Regions from separate parts of the Pseudomonas sp. PvP027 genome, predicted to be linked through region 4. Evidence: predicted binding sites of a transcription regulator. Region 4 holds the regulator's gene; each other region holds the start of a gene.

Region 1 (4,128 bases), 4.4 Mb from region 4:
GGACTGAACCTCGCGACCCAGTACCTGAACCTGACCGCCATTGCTGCGATCACAGCACGCCAGGCCTGCAAGGTGCCGGAGCAGCGTTGACTTGCCCGACCCGGAAGCGCCAATCAGCGCAACCATCTCACCGGGTTGTATAGACAACGCAAGGTCAATGAGCGCGCTTTTATGGGAAAAGGTCTTGTTCAGGCCTTGTACATGAATGGCTTCGTTCATGAGGCTTCTCGGTCTGTGCACGACCCGGGACAGGTCGCATTTGGTTGTCAACCAAACTGGACCTGTGTTGTTGCAGCCTCATGAACCGCGAGTGACCAAGTGATAACAGTTTGTCGCCAATGGTGTGGCATCGGACAGCGGTGGGAGCGTCATCCGCTGTATCGCCACACGGAAGCGTCAGAACTGAAAGAAGCCAGGCAGCCGCTCCCAGTACTGCGGAGCGGCGCAGAGGCAGCAGGATCAGATCCTGAAGCTGCCTACCAGTTGCTGCAGGCGCGCAGCCTGCTCTTCCAGCGAATTGCAGGCATCCAGGGTCTGGCGCAGGTTGTCGACGCCCAACTGATTGAGGGTGTTGATGTGAGTGATGTCGACATTGATCGATTCGACCACCGAGGTCTGCTCCTCGGTTGCCGCCGCGACCGACTGGTTCATGCCGTTGATCTCTTCGATACGGCGGGTCACGCTGCTCAGACGCTCGCCGGCCAGGTTGGCGATGCCGACGCTGTCCTCGCTCTGACGCTGGCTCTCGGTCATGTTGGTCACTGCGTCGCGAGCGCCGACCTGCAGCTCTTCGATCATGGTCTGCACTTGCTGGGCAGAATCCTGGGTGCGATGCGCCAGGTTGCGCACCTCGTCGGCCACTACCGCGAACCCGCGCCCCGCTTCACCGGCACGCGCCGCTTCGATGGCCGCGTTGAGCGCCAGCAGGTTGGTCTGCTGGGAAATACTGGTGATCACTTCCAGAATCTGCCCGATGTTGGCGGTCTTGCCATTCAGGCTTTCAATGTTCACGCACGACTCGCTGATCTTCCCGGACAGCTCGTTCATCGCCTTGATAGTCTGCTGCACGACGTTCTGACCGTCGCTGGCCAGGCCGCTCGCATCGCTCGACTGCTGCGAGGTGCGCGCCGCATTCTGGGCTATTTCCTGGGCTGCGGCGCCCAATTCGTTGATCGCCGCGGCCACGCTTTCGGTGCGGTTGGCCTGCTGGTCGGAGTTGCCCATGGACGCGTTGGAGACCTTGACCACCCGGGTGGCAACCTCGCCCAATTGCGCGGCAGTCGAGGCCACTTCACGGATCGAGGCGTGAATGCGCTCGACGAAACGGTTGAACGACTCGGCCAGTTCGCCGAATTCATCTTGCGAAGTGATGGCCAGACGCTTGGTCAGATCGCCCTCGCCGTCAGCGATATCACGCATCGCACGGCCCATCTGATGCAAGGGTTGCATCAACACCCGAATCAACAGACCCAGCAGCAGGATGATTACCACCACCACAACCACCATCGCCGTGATGGCCGAAGCACGGAACTCGGCCAACATGGCGTAGGCCGAGTCCTGCTCAAGTACCAGTGCCACGTACCAGTTGGCCGTCGAAACACCTTGAACAGGCGTGAAGGAAATGATCTCCGGCTTTTTACCGGAGTCGATTTCAGTCACCCCGGTGGCAATTTTCGGCGTGTTGGTCGGGTAGGCTTCACTGATGTTCTTGAGCACCAGTTTGCTGTCCGGGTGCACCAGGATCTTGCCGTCGGCACTGACCAGAAATGCATAGCCATGGCCATCGAAGTTCAGCGAGTTGATGATCTTGGTGACGTTGTCCAGAGCGATATCAGCACCGGCCACGCCCACGAACTGATTCTGGAACTTGACCGGTGTGGCCATGGTCATGACCAGCTTGCCGGAAGAGGCCGCGATGTAGGGTTCGGTCACGATGGTGCCGGGCGCATTCTGTGCCGCCTTGTACCAGCCACGCGCACGCGGATCATAATCAGCGGGGCGATTGGCCGATGGTACCGAGAACATGACGCCCTCGGTGCTGCCAAAGTAGCTCAACTGAAAACTGTCGCTGTAGGCAGGCAGGCCGATGGCGCGCTGCAACTGTGGCAGTTCCTTGCCATCCGCGGCGATTTGCTGCGACATCGACTGCAGCAATTGCATGCGGCTTTCCAGCCAGGTCTGAATATTCTGCGTGGTGAGCGTACCCAGTTGTTGCAACTCTGACTTGACGCTGGATTTGAGTGACTGACGCTGGCGATAGTCATTGACGACAATGAACACGCTGAACGCGACAACCACAATCAATGCAGCGGCAAGAAGGATTTTCTTGCTGAACCCCAGACTCTTCATAGCGGTGACTTCCACGGCAAAAAACCAATAAGGACGATCTCTGGATCGCCAATCAAACTTCACAACGGTGCCGTCTATTTCACGTTACAACCCACAGGCCGCTCAGCGGCCGGAGCCGAGACCTCTGCCACGGCGTCAATCAACGGACAGGCAAGAGCATCGAAACTTTATAGAGACGCTTGTATCGCCATATCGGCGCGATCCGCGAGTCCTTGATTATTTTTTTCGTCGGGGGTCGAGACGTCTTTCCCATAATCGACACTCAAGCGTGCAGAACAGGAAAAACTGGCTATGGTTGAAATCATCCCCCGCACTGCACAGGATGGCCACGCCATGCCAAGTATCGAGCAACTTTTTGACGGTTTGCATAGCCTCCCGAGTATTCCCAAAGTGGCTCAGGACTTGATGCTGCAATTTGACAATCCCTCTTCCAACCTGGAAAGCATTGCCCGCAATATAGAAAAAGACCCGGTGATTGCGGCCAAGGTATTGCGCCTGGCCAACTCGGCACGCTTTCGCGGCTCGAGGGAATCCTCAAGCATCGAAGACGCAGCCATGCGTCTGGGTTTCAATACGCTGCGTACGCTGGTGATGGCCTCGGCAGTGACCGGTGCGTTCAAGGCCGGGCCGAGCTTTGATCTCAAGGGGTTCTGGCTGAAAAGCTTTCAAGTGGCCGGCATCTGCCGGATGCTGGCGAAACAGACGGGCGTCGATCCTGAAATTGCCTTTACCTGCGGGGTGATGCATAACATCGGTGAGTTGCTGATCCAGACCGGTGCGCCCGATGTCGCCGAACGCCTGAACAACGCCGCCAAGGCCGGGACACCAGGACGTGCAGCCGGCGAAACCCTGCAACTGGGTTTCAGCTACCCGGAAGTCGGTGCAGAACTGGCCAGTCGCTGGCATCTGCCCAAGGTCATTCAACAGGCTATCGCCTATCAGGCAACGCCGCTGAAGGCACCGGCTGACGCACCGCTGCCAAAGATCGTTGCTCAGGCCATCACCATTTCGGATGCGCTGGAGGCCCACGGCGGCGCGACGCCTCAGGCGCAGCAGGCCTCAGGCGGGCCGCTGATGGAGGGCATTGATCTGGACGCGCTGTTTGCCGGGTTGCCGGCAGTGCTTGAAGCCGACAAGGCATTTTCCGAATTGTTGAGCTGAGCCATCGGCAACTCTTCAGCCTGACCAACGCAAGCGGGCATGGCGTCAAGCGGTCCATTTCAGGAGTCGCACAGCGTGTTTATCTGTATATCCATACAGATAAAACTTGCCCGCCACGCATTCAGCGTTCATCCTTGCAGCCCTTGCACCGGTAATCGACGACGGTAGTCATGCGGCTGTTTCTCTGCGAAAAACCTTCCCAGGCCAAAGATATTGCGGCTGCGCTCGGCGCCACCCGGCGTGGCGACGGCTGCTGGGTGGGTGCCGATGCGACAGTGACCTGGTGCATTGGCCACCTGCTGGAAACCGCCCCGCCCGATGCCTACGATGCACGCTACAAACGCTGGGTACTGGAAGACCTGCCCATCGTGCCGGAAAAATGGAAGATGCTCGTCAAGCCCAGAACCGCCAGCCAGTTCAAGGCAGTCAAGCGGCTGCTGGGTGAAGCCCGGGAACTGGTGATCGCCACCGACGCCGACCGTGAAGGCGAAATGATCGCCCGCGAACTGATCGAGCACTGTCGCTATCGCGGGCCGATTCAGCGCCTGTGGTTGTCGGCACTGGACGACGCCTCGATCCGCAAGGCGCTGGCGGCGCTCAAACCCGGTGCCGATACGT
Region 2 (4,128 bases), 4.4 Mb from region 4:
AACCGCCTTCCATGGATATCAGATCGAGTTCACGAACCGCTTGATCCTTTACATGCTTGGTCAGGTCTTGAATTTTCAAAGTCACACCTCCGGTGGCGTTCTGGAAATCAGCGCCGCTTGAAAATGGAGCTTTTATTGGCGCAAACGTTCAGTCGTTTCGGTTCAGGCCAGCCTGAACACGCCTGTCGTCAGTGCATGAAACACATTGAGCGATGTCACTGTGGGTCGGCATCGAACAACGGGCGCGCACGTCGCGCCCTCGCTTATTTGCCCAACAGCAGTGCTGCGTCGAAGCCCATCCGCAAGTTGCCCCAGTGGCGCCCCTCGAAAAAGAACGGCACATCGATTTCGGTCATAATCTCTCCGGTATCGCGCAAATAAGTCTGCAACAGAAAACGCTGTTTGTTGCCCGCAGCGCGCAGGCCGATCGGATCAGAGAACATACGTTTGTTGCGGCACACCGGCAGATCGACTTCGCGGTTGCCGGTAGGTTTTTGCGATACCCAACTGTTGTTGACCGGGCAATAACCTTTGCTGTCGACGATGAAGGTGACCTTGCCGCCGCGTGTGCCCTTGGTCAGCTTGTCGCATTCGTCCTGGCAGATTTGCGCAAAACGCTCGGTGTAGCCGGTGGTGTATTGTTTCGGATCTGTGCCGGGAATCAGCTTGTAACTCTGATCGAACAGATTGACGCCCTGCTTGTGCAGCTCGGCCAGGCGTACTTGCAGAATGTCACGGCACTGACTGGCGCGAGTAATCGCCGCATCCAGCTCGCCATGCCCAAGCACAAATCGCCCGAGCAGCGCCTGCACCTGCTCGGCCACACTGGACAGATCCCGGGTGGCGGTCGCGGAGTGCTGCATGCGCTGGTCGATGGCCTGGCTATCGGCATAGATCCGCGTTACTCGCTCATTGATCCCCGTGTTTGTGGAAGCGAACTGCTGAATGTGCGCAGCGATGTCGGCGAGCTTGTCGTTGGTCGACTCGAAATCGCCGATCATGCTCTCGAAATGGCCGGACGCACGTTCTACCACCAGCTGGGTTTCGCGGGCGCTGTGGCTGATCTGAATGGTCTGTTCGTGTGTGGAGCTGACTTCCTGAAGCATGGCGTCGATGTTGCGCGAGATGTCGTCAGTGGCTTTACTGACGTTTTGCGCCAGCGTGCGCACTTCGTCGGCCACCACCGCAAAACCTCGACCACTCTCCCCCGCCCGCGCCGCTTCGATGGCCGCGTTGAGCGCCAGCAGATTGGTTTGCGAGGAAATTTGCTGAATCAGGCCGACGATCGACTTGATGCTTGACGAGCGCTCATTCAAGCCGGAGACCAGCCCACCGAACTCATTGAGACTGCTGGATATCTGGCTGATGTTTCCAGTCACTTCCAGCAATTCGGCGTAAGAGTCGCGCGCCATGTTCAGGTTCTGCGCAGTGGTGCTGGAAATGCCCTGCGTCTGTTGCGAGACGTCTTCGATGCTGCCCACCGCCATGTTGCTCTGGTCCATCACCTCTCTGGCGAAGCGTGCCTGATCGGTCGCGCTGTCGCTGGAATCACTGATGTTCTTCAGCGAACGCGCCGACTCGACGGCGATCTGTACAGTCAGCCCCTGAATGCTGCTGATGATCTCGCGCTGTTTGGCCAGAAACAGATTGCAGGTACTGGCCAGCCCGCGAATTTCATCATGGGTGAGCAGCGGCAGATCCCTCGACAAATCACCCTCACCGCTGGCGACCTCCTCGAGCGCACGGGTCATGGACATCACTGGACGCACGATCAGGTGGCGGAAATACCAGACCATGAAGCTGACCATGACCAACGTAAACAGCGTGCTCAGCAGAATCGCGTTGCTCAGCAGATCAAGCTGGCTCTGGATCACGCCCAGCGCGACAGGGTCCGTTTGCGTACCGCGCAACTGCAGCATGATGTCGGAACGGATGTTCAGCGCCACCCAATACAGCAGGGCGCTGACCAGGACCAGCAGGAAAAGGCTTGATAGCTTCTTGGTCAGCGTGTTGAAAAACTGCTTTTCAACTGACTCATACAAAGCCTTTAACGTCTGCATTTTGCTGCTCCTGAGTACAAGGGTGATTCTCGTGCGATGGTTAACGTCTGTCGCTACCAAAGCTTTAATGCGTTCGCCTTCAGCGCAGGCGAAAAACTTCAGCCACACAGCTCACGGCGCTTTTCGCGCCGCAGAGTACTGCAGAGTTGGGCAATTTGATATCACAGCTGAAAACGATCAACCGATTGTGAAAGCTGCCCGGCCATCACCGACAGTTCATCGGTGGTACTGGCGGTCTGGACGATTACCCGGCTGTTGCCCTCGGACATGCTGGCAATCATTTCTACCTGATGGGCGATTTCATTGCTGGCCAGGCTTTGCTCGCCAATGGTGCGGGTGATGTCGTTGACCAATTGCGTGGTGCTCAATGTGGCATCCAGGATATCGCTGATCGCACGTTCCACTTCGGCGGTGACCGCCATGCCCTTGTCGACCTGAGCCACACCGGCTTCCATGCTGGTAACCGCCTCGCGGGTGCTCTGCTGAATGCGCGCGACCATGGCGGTGATTTCCTGAGTGGAAGCACTGGTGCGCCCCGCCAGGCTGCGCACTTCGTCGGCCACCACGGCAAAACCCCGGCCCTGCTCGCCAGCACGGGCAGCCTCGATGGCAGCGTTGAGCGCCAGCAGGTTGGTCTGGTCGGCAATGCCCTTGATGACCTGGATAATATTGAAGATTCCTTCCGAGTCCTTGTCCAGCGTGCGGATCACCTGAGCCGACTGCTGCGCCGAACGGGCGATGCTGTCCATATCACTAACCACCTGATGGATCACCCGACCGCCGTTCTTGGCCAGGGATTCGGCCTGACCGGCCATTTCCAGGGCTTGCCCGGCATGCCGGGTGATTTCTTCAATGCTTGCGGTCATCTCGCTGGTCGCCGCCGACATGGTGCCGGCAGCAGAACTCTGTTGCCGGCTGCTGTCGGCCACTTCATGGCAGCCACTGCTGAGCTGACGGCTCATGCCACTGACGTCATTGGCGTTGCTGCGCACCACTTCGATCATGCTGCGCAGGTCACGCTGCATGATCGCCAGGCTGCGAATCAACATGCTGGCTTCGTCACGACCACGGGGCTCGTCGATAGGGTCGCGGAGGTTGCCATGGGCAATACCATCGGCAATACGGCTGGCGGACGCGAGCGGGATCATGATGCTGCGCGTCACCCAGTGACCCTGGACCAGCAGCAGCAAAATACTGATCAAAAGCACGACCGCCAAGGTCACATTGGCACTGCTAGTGGCCTGACGGGTGCGTTCGCCGCTGGCTTTTGAGTGCCCCTCGATCAGTTCGCTCAAGGTCGACATCTGCCCTTCCAACTGCGTGAAGGCGTTGGAGAAAGTACCCAGCTCTTGCTGCGCGCGGTCCGGGCTATCGATGGCCAGCCCGACGATCCGCTCGCCCGCGCTGATATAAGCATCGAGGCTCGGCTTTATCTTGCTCAGCTCTGCCTTGATCGTGTCTGTGAGCGGCAGTTGCAGGTTATCGCTTACTACTTTGCGAAACAGCGCGGCATGCTCATTGAGCGACGCCTGCACTTCGTCACGCGTGCTGTCGCTCCTGCCCAGGCCGAACAGCATCGCTGACAGCACATCGGCACGCAGCGCGTCGTGCATCATGTCGGCTTCCAGGTGATTGCCCAGCGCAGCCATGCTGACTTCACTGTCGAGCATCGCTGCCTCTGTGCGCGTATTACCCAGATAGTTGACCAGACTGATGATCATGACGGTCAGCACACTGGTGCCTATCAGCAAGAACAGACGTAGTCTTATCGACATCCTGTAGCCCCTCCGGTCAATGAAATAACGCGAGCTGCGGATTGCTCTTATAAACAGCTTATCGACGCACGTTGCCAGATACTTAAGCCTATTTACCGGATAGTGCCGAATCGGCAGACGATAAGGTTGAACGTCCGGCCTGACGCCGCTCTGTAACGCGTCTATGGTGAAGTGAAGACATTCAATACATCCCACAGGAGCAAGCACTGTGCCAGACAAGAAGTTCGCCATCGATCTCGCCTACCGTCCCCGCCTTGCCGACCTCAAACCTCTGACGTCGACTACGACGCTGC
Region 3 (4,128 bases), 910 kb from region 4:
AGCCCGGCAAGGCCCTCTGGCTCCAGGACGCGAGCTGACCGGCGAGCACTTCGCGCTTGATCTCCAGGCCGACGAGCATGAAGAAGATCGCCATCAGACCGTCATTGATCCAGTGCGAAACCGACAACCCGGCGAACACTGCGTGCAGCGCTGCGAAGTAGCTGTCGGCAAGCGGTGAGTTGGCTACGATCAAGGCCGCCAGAGCAGCTGCCATCAACACCAGCCCGCCAGCGGATTCGGCAGCGAAGAAACGCGTGATGAACGCCAGCGCGTTCGGGGATTCGGTACGGGGGGTGGGTTTATGCATGACAGCTCCGCAGGGTACAGCGCAAAAAGGCCGCAATTTTACCATCCGCAGAACCTGTCAAAGTCCCGATAAACCTGAGGATACAAATTAGCGTTTCCCGGCCGACTGCGCGCCGGAAAAGAACGCTGAAGAGCGCCTGGCGTTCAGGCAAGCGCCTGGTTCATGTCACTTCCTGACCGCTTCTTCGAGCCTAATCGGCCCAGCGGGTTCATCCCTAAGTGCTCGATGTCCTTGCGCGACACGCCGATGTAGGGGCTGTAGTAGAAGTCGGTCCAGTTGACGTCCGCCTCGTGGTTGATCAGCAGCCATGCAGACGCTGGAGGCCAAAAACCGTGTGCAGGCGGTGGTGCGTTACGTTCACTACCGCTTACTCGACCACTGACCGGATTATTGGCCAAAACCTATCACTTTCCATAGTTATGAGACGCAAGACGTCGCGCTATGGTGCCCCCAAACTATCCAGCAGGGACCGGCGACATGGCAGATATGACGATCAAGGAAGGTTTTGCACCCTTTGGCGACTATCAGACGTGGTATCGCATCACCGGCGACCTGCACGGTCCCGGCACACCATTGGTCATCCTGCACGGCGGCCCCGGCTGTACGCACGATTACGTCGATTCGTTCAAGGACATCGCCAGCACCGGCCGGGCCGTTATCCATTACGACCAGTTGGGTAACGGGCAGTCGACTCGACTGCCCCACAAGGGTCGCGGCTTCTGGACGGTCAAACTGTTCCTGAGTGAGCTGGCTAACCTGCTTGAGCATCTGGGCATCAAAAACAACTACGCCTTGCTGGGCCAGTCGTGGGGCGGCATGCTGGCTTCGGAGCATGCCGTGCGTCAGCCCAAAGGACTGAAAGCACTGATCATCGCCAACTCCCCCGCAGACATGCTCACTTGGGTAAGCGAGGCCAACCGGCTGCGCGAGGATCTGCCCCTTGATGTGCAGGCTGTGTTGCTCAAGCACGAAGAGGCGAAAACATTGAAAGATCCGGAATACCTGAAAGCCTCGCGGGTATTCTATGACCGTCATGTCTGCCGCATCACACCCTGGCCCTATGAGGTGAAACGTACCTTCGACGCGATTGACGCCGATCCGACTGTGTACCACGCCATGAATGGCTCTACCGGGTTTCACGTCATCGGTACGCTGAAGAACTGGACCATCATTGATCGCCTGAAGCTCATCAACGTTCCGACCTTGCTGATTTCAGGGAAGTATGACGAAGCCACACCGCTCGTCGTGAAGCCCTATGTGGATCACGTCCCCAACATCATTTGGTCTGTCTTCGAAGAGTCCAGTCACATGCCACATGTAGAAGAACGAATGGCGTGCATGGGGTGCATCGCAGGTTTTATGGACACGGTGGGCGCACGTTTAAAACGTCCGCAACTTAACGATAAGACATGGCTCCGCATCTTGGGCATCACGTAATTAGAGCGAATACTTTAATAACATTCACCCGACTAACGGTTAATATCATTCACAATTTATTGGAACTTTTTCAGGTCATACGGCTGCCTTACAGCAAATAATGGCACGAGGCTATTATGAAATAACCTTCATGACCATTTTGTTAAAGCTCTCTCGTTTTCAGCAGAAAAACAGTCATTGGGAGGAACGTATTTGCCTTCCGCCTGTTTTGCCGCTGGAGGCAACCATGAACCTCAGATCGTTAAGCATTTCACGCAGGGCCTCCCTGTGTTTTGGCGTCATTACCTTGTTGTTGATCGGTCTGGGGGCCTTCTCCTACGTACAGATCGGCCACCTGCGCGTAGCCGAGCAGAACATAGAAGAAAACTCACTGCCCAGCATTCAGGTCGTCGACGACATTCAGATCGCCCTGCTTCACGCCCGTCTGGAAAGCATCAGGATGCTTGCCAGCAACGATCCGACCGTACACGCCACCGCAGAAGCCAAGGTTCGGGAAGCGATCGAGGCGCTGCGTGCCAACAGCGACTTCTATCAAAAACACCTGCTGTCGGGCGAAGCCGACCGGGCGCAATTCGAAGAAGCCAATAACAAGATGGGCGTCTACATTGATGGCTTGAAACAGGTCGTCGCACTGGACAGCGCTGATCACGACAGAGCGGTCTCCCTCGCCAACGGAGAGCAGGCCCAAAAAGCCGCTGCCTATCAGGAAAAACTCACTGTGCTACGTGGGCACAATGCTGAAGAGGCGGTCGTCTCCGGGAAAGATGCCACTACAGTCTACGACCACAGCGTCAACGTGTTGATGATTGTGCTTATCGCAGCGTTCCTGCTTACCGTGGTACTCGCGATTGCCCTGACACGCAGCATTGTCGACCCGATCAGCGTCTCGCTGAAACTGGCGGAAGACATCGCCGCCGGTGACCTGACCCGGCAATTGAGCGTTAGCGGCAGCGATGAAGCATCACGCTTGATGACGGCCCTCAACACCATGTCGGGCAACCTGCGTACCACCATTCACGAAATTTCCGGCGCTTCCGCGCAACTGAGCACTGCCGCCGTCGAGATGACGTCGATCACCGAAAGTGCCGACCGCACATTGCAGCAGCAGAACAGCGAAATCGAGCAGGCCGCTACCGCGGTAAACGAAATGAGTGCTGCCGTAGAAGAGGTCGCTCGTAATGCTACCTCGACCTCGCAGGCCGCCCAACAGTCGAGCCTTTCAGCCGACCTGGGTAACCAGCGCGTCAACGAAACCCTGACGGCCATGCAGAACCTGACAGGCCTGGTCGAGGGCTCCTCCGCGCAAGTGACTGCGCTGGCCGGTCAGGCTCAGGACATCAGCAAAGTGCTGGGCGTGATTCGCGGCATTGCCGAACAGACCAACCTGCTGGCACTCAATGCAGCCATCGAAGCCGCGCGTGCCGGCGAACAGGGTCGCGGCTTCGCTGTGGTAGCCGATGAAGTACGGGCTCTGGCGCATCGCACACAGACGTCCACGCAAGAAGTCGAACAGATGATCTCAGCGATTCAGGCCGGCTCCTCTGCCACCGTCGAGTCAATGCAGAAGAGCACTGAGGAAGTTCACAACACGCGCAAGACCGCAGAAGACGCCGGGGAGTCGCTGCGCCAGATCAACGACTCGGTACTCGAGATCAATAACCGTAACTTGCAGATCGCGGCTGCCTCCGAACAACAGGCGCATGTAGCGCGTGATGTCGACAGAAGCCTGGTCAGCATTCGTGACCTGGCCGTGCAGAGCAGTGAAGGCACCCGGCAGACGCTGATCGCCAGTACTGAACTCTCGCAGCTGGCGGTCAACCTGAATGATCTGGTGCTGCGCTTCAAGACGTAATCCAGGCAGCTACGCCGACCGGGCATGACAGAAGGGCAGCAGATTCGTCTGCTGCCCTTCTTTTTATAGAGTCAGTAACGTTCGACACAAAAACGATAACGGTCCCTCCCCCTACAGCCACTTCCTTTCAAAACCTGAAGGCCGCGCGTCTCTGCTGACAGCCTTTCAGACGTATTGCCTTCACTAGTTGAAACCGGATCCGTAAAGACCCATTGACGAGCCCGGACTATTTGAAAAAGCCAGCAACGTTGACAGGGGAATTAAACTCATTCGATAGTTGGCAGCGAACAACAAAATATTTCATGTAAGCCACGATCAGGTATGACACGATCACTTCCTGCACGGGATCGGCAGCGCCCGGCGTACTGCCAAGGCCGCATCAGTGCTTTTTATGACCAGGGTGACAAATTTTGAACAACAACCTGACTTCCGCAGAGCTGGCAGTCATCAGTGAAATCGAGGCGACTTCCAGTCTGTTAAGGCTGGTAACCCGGCTGACTGGGCTGAGATTTGCAGCCATTGCCAAAGTCAC
Region 4 (4,128 bases):
CACTCGAAGAGCCGCCGCGTCCATTTGCTTACGCACCGCCGCAGGCCGCCGAGCCTGCCGTTGGCCAGCGCGCCTATGACTCGATGCGCTCCGAATTGAATGGCCTGCGTGAGCTGCTGGAAGTCCAGCTCGGCTCGCTGGCGTGGAACCAGTTGCAGGGCACTCGTCCGCAGCAGGCCAACCTGTGGCGTCGTCTGCAGCGTGTCGGCCTGTCCGGCCCGCTGTCACGCGACTTGTTGTCGATGATTCCGGAGATTGACGAGCCTCGTCAGGCCTGGCGCATGCTGCTGGCGCACCTGGCACGCATGATCGCCGTACCGGAAGTCGAGCCGCTGGAAGAGGGCGGTGTGATTGCGATGGTCGGTCCTGCCGGCATGGGCAAGACCACCACCCTGGCCAAACTGGCAGCACGTTACGTGTTGAAGTACGGTCCGCAGAATATCGCACTGGTCAGCATGGACAGTTTCCGTATCGGCGCGCAGGAGCAGCTCAAGACCCTTGGGCGCATCCTCAACGTTCCGGTCACCCATGTCGATCCCGGCCAGTCTCTGGTTCAGGCGCTGGAACCGCTGCTGCGCAAGCGCGTGGTGCTGATTGATACCGCCGGGCTGCAGGCCAGTGATCCTGCGCTGCGCATGCAGCTGGAAAGCCTCGCCGGTCGCGGCATCAAGTCGCGCAACTATCTGGTACTGGCAACCACCAGCCAGAAGCAGGTGCTGACGGCCGCGTATCACAGTTACAAGCGTTGTGGCCTGGCCGGATGCATTCTGACCAAGCTTGATGAAACTGCCAGCCTTGGTGAAGTCCTGAGCCTGGCGATCAGTCACGAACTACCTGTGGCCTACCTCACGGACGGACCACGCATTCCTGATGACCTGCATACTCCGCGTCGTCATCAGTTGGTAAGCCGCGCTGTGAGTGTGCAGATGCAGGACGAGCCTAGCGAAGAAGCAATGGCTGATATGTTTGCTGACCTCTATCACACCCCTGGCAAGAGAGTGGGTTAAGTGATGGATATTATTGGAATGTCCCTGCGTCAACGGTCTGCCATGCAGTGTTCATTTGCGCATGTGCAGCCCTCGATGTGGTTTCGGTCTACGCAAGACAAGGTAAAGAAATAACATGGGCAGCATGCATCCCGTACAGGTTATCGCTGTGACCGGTGGCAAAGGTGGCGTCGGTAAGACTAACGTGTCAGTGAACCTTTCACTGGCCCTCGCCGAGCTTGGCCGTCGCGTCATGCTGCTGGACGCCGATCTGGGTCTGGCCAATGTCGACGTGCTGCTTGGGCTGACGCCCAAACGCACACTTGCCGATGTCATCGAGGGGCGTTGTGAGTTGCGCGACGTGCTGCTGCAGGGGCCGGGCGGGGTTCGAATCGTACCCGCTGCTTCCGGCACCCAGAGCATGGTGCATCTTTCGCCCGCCCAGCATGCCGGCCTGATCCAGGCGTTCAGCGAGATTGGCGACAACCTCGATGTGCTGGTGATCGATACGGCCGCCGGTATCGGCGAGTCGGTGGTCAGCTTCGTGCGCGCCGCTCAGGAAGTGCTGCTGGTAGTGTGCGACGAGCCCACGTCGATCACCGATGCCTACGCCCTGATCAAACTGCTCAATCGCGACTACGGCATGAACCGCTTCCGGGTGCTGGCCAACATGGCACAGAGCCCGCAGGAAGGGCGCAACCTGTTCGCCAAGCTGACCAAAGTGACGGATCGTTTTCTCGATGTTGCGCTTCAGTATGTAGGTGCCGTGCCGTACGACGAATGCGTACGCAAGGCGGTACAGAAACAGCGCGCCGTTTACGAAGCATTCCCGCGTTCCAAATGTGCACTGGCCTTCAAGGCCATTGCCCAGAAGGTTGATACCTGGCCGTTGCCAGCCAACCCGCGGGGTCATCTCGAGTTCTTCGTTGAGCGACTCGTTCACCAGACCAGTGCAGGGCCTGTGCAATGACTGCGAGCGGCTACCAGATGTACAGCAAGGCGTCCCGTAATTCGCAATACGAGTTGATCGAGCGCTATGCGCCTTTGGTCAAGCGTATCGCTTATCATCTGCTGGCGCGCCTGCCGGCCAGCGTACAGGTCGAGGATCTGATCCAGGCCGGTATGATCGGCCTGCTTGAAGTCTCCACCAAGTATGATTCCACCAAGGGCGCGAGTTTCGAGACCTATGCCGGTATTCGCATCCGTGGTGCGATGCTCGATGAAGTGCGCAAGGGTGACTGGGCGCCACGCTCGGTACACCGCAATACGCGCATGGTCAGTGACGCAATTCGGGCAATTGAAGCTAAAACCGGCCGTGACGCTAAAGATCACGAGGTTGCGGCCGAACTCCAGTTGAGTCTCGATGATTACTACGGGATTTTGAATGACACCTTGGGCAGCCGCCTCTTCAGTTTCGACGACCTGCTGCAGGACGGCGATCATGAAGGGCTGCACGAGGATGGCGCAAGCGGTTCGCTTGAGCCGTCGCGCGACCTGGAAGACGAGCGCTTCCAGGCTGCGTTGGCCGATGCAATTGCCAATCTGCCAGAGCGCGAGCGTCTGGTGTTGGCGCTGTACTACGACGAAGAGCTGAACCTCAAGGAAATCGGAGAGGTTCTTGGGGTCAGCGAATCTCGGGTCAGTCAGTTACACAGCCAGTGCGCAGCTCGTTTGCGAGGGCGTTTGGGGGAGTGGCGAGCGCGTTGACAGGCAACGTGCGGTCTATGGCCGCGCGTTGACTGCAAGCCGGCTGTGCAGAGCGTTACGTGGTAACAGGATGGACCCGTCGGAAGCCTGTCAGGCATTGCCTTGATGGGCTTGTTTCTCAGGTCCTTGCCTGTTGTTGTGCCAAGCCCGTCGTCGTTTCGTACAGCCGGGGGTGTGCTGTGCCAGTATTGAGTGAACAGCGTGTTCAGGTGCTGAACGCGTTAAAGACTGCTTGGAGGTCGAATTGGACAAGAACATGAAAATCCTCATCGTTGATGACTTCTCAACGATGCGGCGGATCATCAAGAACCTTTTGCGTGATCTGGGGTTTACCAACACATCGGAAGCGGATGATGGTCTGACCGCATTGCCGATGCTGCAGAGCGGTGCCTTTGACTTTCTGGTGACGGACTGGAACATGCCTGGCATGTCCGGTATCGATCTGCTGCGCGAAGTCCGCAAGGACGAACGCCTCAAGAGCCTTCCCGTGCTGATGGTCACTGCCGAAGCCAAGCGTGAGCAGATCATTGAAGCTGCCCAGGCCGGGGTGAACGGTTATGTAGTCAAGCCATTCACCGCCCAAGCCCTGAAAGACAAGATCGACAAGATCTTTGAACGCGTCAATAGCTGATGCAAGCCGCGAGGGCGCTATGGATAACAATGATTCGATGGCCGACTTTGAGTCGACCTTAAAGAGACACGCGCAGGAACTTGTCACCAGCCTTGAAAAAGGTCGTTTCGGCGACGCTGTGCAACTGATCCACGAACTCAACCAGACACGCGACCGCGGCCTTTATCAGGAAGTGGGCAAGCTGACTCGTGAGCTGCACAGTGCAATCGTGAACTTTCACATTGATCCGCACATGCCTCAGGCCGAGGAGGTGTCGCAGATCACGGATGCTACCGAACGCCTGTCGTATGTGGTGAGGCTGACCGAGAATGCGGCCAACCGCACCATGGACCTGGTGGAGGAAAGCACGCCGGTCATGAACGGCCTGAGTTCCGACGCCAAGGCGTTGAGCGACGACTGGGGACGTTTCATGCGCCGCGAAATCGGTGCCGAAGAGTTCCGCGAGCTGGCCAAGCGGGTCGATGGTTTTTTGACGCGTACCGAAAAGGAGACCCATCAGGTTTCCGCACATCTCAACGACATTCTGCTCGCCCAGGATTACCAGGACCTTACCGGTCAGGTCATCAAGCGCGTGACACAACTGGTCACCGAGGTCGAGAGCAATCTGCTCAAACTGGTGCTCATGGCCAGCCATGTCGATCGCTTCGCAGGCATCGAACATGACGAAGAATCCATCCTCGCTGAAAAAGATCCTAAAAAACATCTCGCTCAGGGTGAAGGTCCGCAGATTCATGCCGATAAACGTGAAGACGTCGTATCCGGACAGGATGATGTAGACGATCTGCTATCGAGCCTCGGCTTCTA

The links. The regulator FliA, encoded in region 4, starts transcription of late flagellar genes. The targets are predictions, from matches to a motif close to CTAAAGTTTNNNNNNNNNNNGCCGNTAA.
Region 1: a site for FliA is predicted at 2,539-2,566, ahead of JOE33_RS02985 (methyl-accepting chemotaxis protein). Genes of this name have one in related genera too.
Region 2: a site for FliA is predicted at 2,101-2,128, ahead of JOE33_RS03010 (methyl-accepting chemotaxis protein). Genes of this name have one in related genera too.
Region 3: a site for FliA is predicted at 1,887-1,914, ahead of JOE33_RS18375 (methyl-accepting chemotaxis protein). Genes of this name have one in related genera too.

What each region holds. Positions count from the first base shown of each region.
Region 1 covers NZ_JAFIBK010000001.1:786,518-790,645, forward strand. The annotation lists gene phnC (phosphonate ABC transporter ATP-binding protein) at 1-219, opposite strand, end outside; gene JOE33_RS02985 (methyl-accepting chemotaxis protein) at 460-2,349, opposite strand; gene JOE33_RS02990 (HDOD domain-containing protein) at 2,683-3,510, shown strand; gene JOE33_RS02995 (DNA topoisomerase III) at 3,681-4,128, shown strand, end outside.
Region 2 covers NZ_JAFIBK010000001.1:792,874-797,001, forward strand. The annotation lists gene JOE33_RS03005 (DUF6482 family protein) at 1-85, opposite strand, end outside; gene JOE33_RS03010 (methyl-accepting chemotaxis protein) at 264-2,060, opposite strand; gene JOE33_RS03015 (methyl-accepting chemotaxis protein) at 2,222-3,835, opposite strand; gene JOE33_RS03020 (DNA/RNA non-specific endonuclease) at 4,044-4,128, shown strand, end outside.
Region 3 covers NZ_JAFIBK010000001.1:4,255,383-4,259,510, reverse strand. The annotation lists gene nhaA (Na+/H+ antiporter NhaA) at 1-307, opposite strand, end outside; partial or broken gene JOE33_RS18390 (ABC transporter substrate-binding protein) at 473-597, opposite strand; partial or broken gene JOE33_RS18385 (LuxR family transcriptional regulator) at 606-689, shown strand; gene JOE33_RS18380 (proline iminopeptidase-family hydrolase) at 785-1,744, shown strand; gene JOE33_RS18375 (methyl-accepting chemotaxis protein) at 1,971-3,596, shown strand; gene JOE33_RS18370 (GAF domain-containing protein) at 4,007-4,128, shown strand, end outside.
Region 4 covers NZ_JAFIBK010000001.1:5,164,964-5,169,091, forward strand. The annotation lists gene flhF (flagellar biosynthesis protein FlhF) at 1-1,007, shown strand, start outside; gene fleN (flagellar synthesis regulator FleN) at 1,123-1,956, shown strand; gene fliA (RNA polymerase sigma factor FliA) at 1,953-2,693, shown strand; gene JOE33_RS22510 (chemotaxis response regulator CheY) at 2,950-3,324, shown strand; gene JOE33_RS22515 (protein phosphatase CheZ) at 3,344-4,128, shown strand, end outside.